DNA from 2 places in the Streptomyces sp. ML-6 genome. Region 2 is predicted to be linked to the other one. Evidence: predicted binding sites of a transcription regulator. Region 2 holds the regulator's gene; the other holds the start of a gene.
The links. The regulator HspR, encoded in region 2, represses chaperone genes until heat shock. The targets are predictions, from matches to a motif close to TTGAGNNNNNNNNNCTCAA.
Positions count from the first base shown of each region.

Region 1: lon (endopeptidase La) is a predicted target of HspR. The motif match lies at 1,160-1,178, and genes of this name have one in related genera.

Region 1 is NZ_JAOTIK010000001.1:5,521,145-5,523,539, forward strand. It holds gene OCT49_RS24575 (TnsB C-terminal domain-containing protein) at 1-170, opposite strand, end outside; gene OCT49_RS24580 (TnsA-like heteromeric transposase endonuclease subunit) at 239-1,000, opposite strand; gene lon (endopeptidase La) at 1,201-2,395, shown strand, end outside.
Region 2 is NZ_JAOTIK010000001.1:3,608,414-3,610,808, forward strand. It holds gene OCT49_RS15800 (hypothetical protein) at 89-580, opposite strand; gene OCT49_RS15805 (heat shock protein transcriptional repressor HspR) at 926-1,372, opposite strand; gene dnaJ (molecular chaperone DnaJ) at 1,374-2,395, opposite strand, start outside.

The sequences.
Region 1 (2,395 bases), 1.9 Mb from region 2:
CGGACCGAGTCCGGCAGCGTCGCCAGCAGCCCGAACGGTTCGAGCGCCGGCAGTGGCTCAGTTCCAGTGACGGAGAAACCCGGGGATGCCATCAGATAGGAGGCGAGGACGACCGACTCGGCCCCGTCCTCCGACCGCAGCCGTACCGAGGTTCCGGACAGGGCCACCACTTGGTGGTCCCCGTCAGCGTATGTAATCCAGTCGCCTGGCCTCAGCACAGACCTGTTCTCGTTGGCCTTCACCGCCGCACTCCGGGCGCCACGAGTGAAGCGGCGTGCAGCGGCACTGAGACGTCCACCACCAGCTCATGCAGCCACAACATGTGGAACAACACGGGCAAGACCGCGATGGGGTCTCCCACGCTGGCAGCCCCGTCCATTAACGGCCTTGGCTCGGCGAACACTCGCCGCAAGTCGGAAACGGCATCCTCGACGCGATGCCTCGGGTGTCGGTATCCGGCCAGCCATCGAACGTTCCGCATCACGATCCCGTCCGGTGCCCCCACCAGCCGGAAGTGCCATCCGACCTGGCCGCAGGCCGATTGCGTCGCCTCGAACTTCACCCAGTCCCGAGGTCGACGCCGGTCCACCGGGCGGCAGTCGACCACAACCGCCGAGCCGTCTTCCCGCCTCGCGAAGTAGTCCGGAGCGTGGGAGAGGCCCTTGCCGGTCTCGGAGGCCCAGAACAGCCAAAACGGCTGCGACGAGACCCCGACCACCGACGGATCGAAGTCGAGCAGCATCACGTGATCCCGCTCCAGCCAGGACTCGTACCCGATGTGCCCGCCCATCGTCGACGACCACCACAGGCCAGGCAGGTGCCGCTGGCCCTTGTACGACTTGAAATCGCGAACCGGCACGCAGCCCTCGAACCGCACCGCCCACACGTCCGCCAGCGGACGCCGGAACTCCGACCCGCTCTGGTCGACGTATCCGACCTCGAACCCCTCGGGCGGCGGCCCGCTCGCACCACCCGCCACCAGGTCTAACGCATGTCTCACGACCAGCTAACCGTGCCGCCGGATGCAAGGTCACGCTGACCAGTGCAAAGTCCCGTGCAACTTCGATCTGACCTGTGCAAGGTCCGCCGCTACAGGACAGCAACGGTGTGATCGCTCAGAGCGAACATCTCCCGGGGAACAATGGGCGGCTCAGGAGCATTGAGCCTGCATAGCTCAACTTGACTGCCGAAGGGGAGATCATGGCTACCGATTCCAATGCGGTCACTCCGCTCGCCCTGCCCGTGCTGCCGCTCGACGACGAGGTCGTGCTGCCCGGGATGGTGGTGCCTCTGGACCTGTCCGACACCGATGTACGCGTCGCGGTGGAGGCCGCGCAGGTCGCAGCCCGGGACGGCGGGGGCAAGCCCGAGGTGCTCCTGGTGCCGCGGATCGACGGCACGTACGCCGCCACCGGTGTGATCGGCACCGTCGAGCAGGTCGGACGGCTTTCGGACGGAGATCCGGGCGCGCTCATCCGCGGCCGGGGCCGGGTGCGGATCGGGGCCGGGACCAGTGGGCCGGGCGGAGCGCTGTGGGTGGAGGGGACCCGGGTCGACGCGGTCGTTCCCGACCCGCTCCCCGGTGTCGCCGCCGAGCTGGTCAAGGAGTACAAGGCGCTCGCCACCAGCTGGCTGAAGAAGCGCGGCGCCTGGCAGGTCGTGGACCGGGTCCAGCAGATCGAGGACATCTCCGCGCTCGCCGACAATTCCGGTTACTCGCCCTTCCTCACCACCGCCCAGAAGGTGCAGCTCCTGGAGACCACGGACCCGGTCGCCCGGCTGAAGCTCGCCATCCAGTGGCTCGGCGAGCACCTCGCCGAGCAGGACGTCGCCGAGTCCATCGCCAAGGACGTCCAGGAGGGCGTCGACAAGCAGCAGCGCGAGTTCCTGCTGCGGCGCCAGCTCGACGCCGTGCGCAAGGAGCTCGCCGAGCTCAACGGCGACCCGGAGGACGAGTCCGACGACTACCGGGCCCGCGTCGAGGCCGCCGACCTCCCCGAGCACGTCCGTGAGGCCGCGCTCAAGGAGGTCGAGAAGCTGGAGCGTTCCTCCGACCAGAGCCCCGAGGGTTCCTGGATCAGGACCTGGCTCGACACCGTCCTCGAATTGCCGTGGACCGAGCGGACCGAGGACGCGTACGACATCCGGGGCGCCCAGCAGGTGCTCGACGCCGAGCACGCCGGTCTCCAGGACGTGAAGGAACGCATCACCGAGTACCTGGCCGTGCGCAAGCGGCGCTCCGACCGCGGGCTCGGGGTCGTCGGCGGACGGCGCGGCGGGGCCGTGCTGGCGCTGGTGGGTCCGCCCGGCGTGGGCAAGACCTCGCTCGGCGAATCCGTGGCGCACGCCATGGGCCGCAAGTTCGTCCGCGTCGCCCTCGGCGGCGTGCGGGACG
Region 2 (2,395 bases):
CGCCCGTCAGTCGCCCGTTTCCCGCGCTTCCCGCCCCGGGAGGCGGCAGCACCCCCTCGACGCGCTCCACGGGCCCCTCACGCCCTCTTCACGCCCCGCCCCACTCCGCCAGCAGCCTCTCGCGCTCCGCGCGCCTGGGGGTGCCGTCCTGGTGGTCGCGTCCCCAGGCGAACAGGGCGGCGGGGGTGGCCCGGCCGTCGGCGAAGGCTTCGAGGAGGGCGCTCGACAGGCCGAACTCCTCGGCGCCGTAGGAGAGGGCGGCGGCGAAGGCGGTCAACTCCACCTTCCCCTCAGGGGTTTCGAAGTGCACGAACATCGTGGGGCCGTCGTCGACCCCTCCGAACGCCGATGTGGTCACCATGTCCAGAAGAATTCCGGCCGTCTTTCCCACCGTGGAACGCACGGGCGCGGCCAGGACCTCGATGTTCCGGATGTCCTCCCACGCCCACTGGCCGCGCTGCTCCTCGCCGATCCCCGTCAGCCCCTCCTCGGTGACCAGGACACCGGCGCGGGGCTCGTTCGGCGGGGCACCTATGTGGACCGTCGATCCGGTGATCCAGAAGAGGCCGACCATGGACATGCGTGACTCCCGACTCTGCCGCCGGGCGGCACGGGCCCGGCACCGGTGGTGGCGGCGGTGGTGATGGACGAAACGGGACGCCGACGGCCCCTGCCCATTGTGGCGAGACATGATCGGACCAGTAATCCGATTTCGGCCGAAATCCCGGCAACGCGCGTACCGACACCCGTGCCGACCGTCCGTGCCGCCACCGAAGCCACAGCAGGCGCCGGAAGGACAGGAAGCACCCAAGGGCCGAGACCACGCCGAAGGGGCGGGGAACGAACCGTGGTTCGTTCCCCGCCCCTTCGTCCGTCGGGCCCGGCCCGGCGCCGCACACCGGGCGCCGCTCCGGCCCCCGCCGGTTCAGTCCTTGGACCGCTTCGGCCGCCAGACCACCAGTGCACTGGTCTGCTGCATGTCCTGGTACGGCACCAGGTCGCGCCGGTACGAGGCATGCACCTGCGCCTCGCGCTGCTGCATCGCCTGCGCCGCGCCGTCCACGGCCGCCGAGAGTTCGGCGACGCGCTGCTGGAGCGCGGCGACCTGGTTCTCCAGCTCGATGATGCGCTTGATGCCGGCGAGGTTGATGCCCTCGTCCTGCGACAGCTGCTGCACGGTGCGCAGGAGCTCGATGTCGCGGGCCGAGTAGCGCCTGCCGCGCCCGGCCGTGCGGTCCGGCGAGACCAGGCCGAGCCGGTCGTACTGGCGCAGTGTCTGCGGATGGAGACCCGAGAGCTGGGCCGCGATCGAGATCACGTACACCGGTGTCTCATCGGTCAGTTCGTACGGATTGCGTCGTCGGCCGTCCACCTCAAGCTCCCTTCGCCGCCTGGAACAGTGCCGCCCGCGGGTCGTGGCCCGCGGTCGCCTTGCGGTAGGCCTCCAGGGCTTCCCTGGCCTCGTCGCCGAGCTCCTTGGGCACCACCACCTCGACGGTGACCAGCAGGTCGCCCCGGGTGCCGTCCTTGCGCACGGCGCCCTTGCCCCGGGCGCGCATCGTGCGCCCGTTGGGCGTGCCGGCCGGCAGCTTCAGCGTGACCGGGGGCCCGCCGAGCGTGGGGACCTTCACCTCGCCGCCGAGGGCCGCCTCCGTGAAGTCGACGGGCACGGTGACCGTGAGGTTGTCGTCCCTGCGGCCGAAGACCGGGTGGGCGTCGACGTGGACGACGACGTACAGGTCGCCGGCCGGGCCGCCCCGCTCGCCCGGTCCGCCCTTGCCGCGCAGCCGGATCCGCTGGCCGTCCGAGACGCCCGCCGGAATCCTGACCTGCATGGTCCGGGAGGACTTCGCCCGCCCGCTGCCCTTGCAGACGTCGCAGGGGTCCTGGGCGATCAGGCCCCGGCCCTTGCAGTCCACGCACGGGTCGGTGAGCGAGAAGCCGCCGCCGGTGCCGCGCGACACCTGGCCGGTGCCGAGACAGGTCTGGCAGACCCTGGGGGTGCCGTTCTTGTCGCCGGTGCCGGAACACGTCTTGCAGGGCGCCTGGCTGGACATCCGCAGCGGGACCGTGGCCCCCTCGACCGCCTCGATGAAGCTGAGCGTCACCTCGGACTCGATGTCCTGACCGCGCCGCGGCTGGACCCTCGTCCCCGCACCGCCCCGGTTGAACAGGCCGCCGAAGACATCGCCCAGGCCACCACCGCCGCCGAATCCGCCGGCGCCGCCCTGGCCCCCGCCCTGGCCGCCCCCGAAGAGGTCGCCCAGGTCGAAGTTGAAGTTGCCCCCGGCGCCCCCGGGTCCGGCCCGGAAGCCGCCGTTGCCGAAGAGGGCGCGCGCCTCGTCGTACTCCTTGCGCTTCTTGGCGTCACCGAGGACGTCGTTCGCCTCGGAGA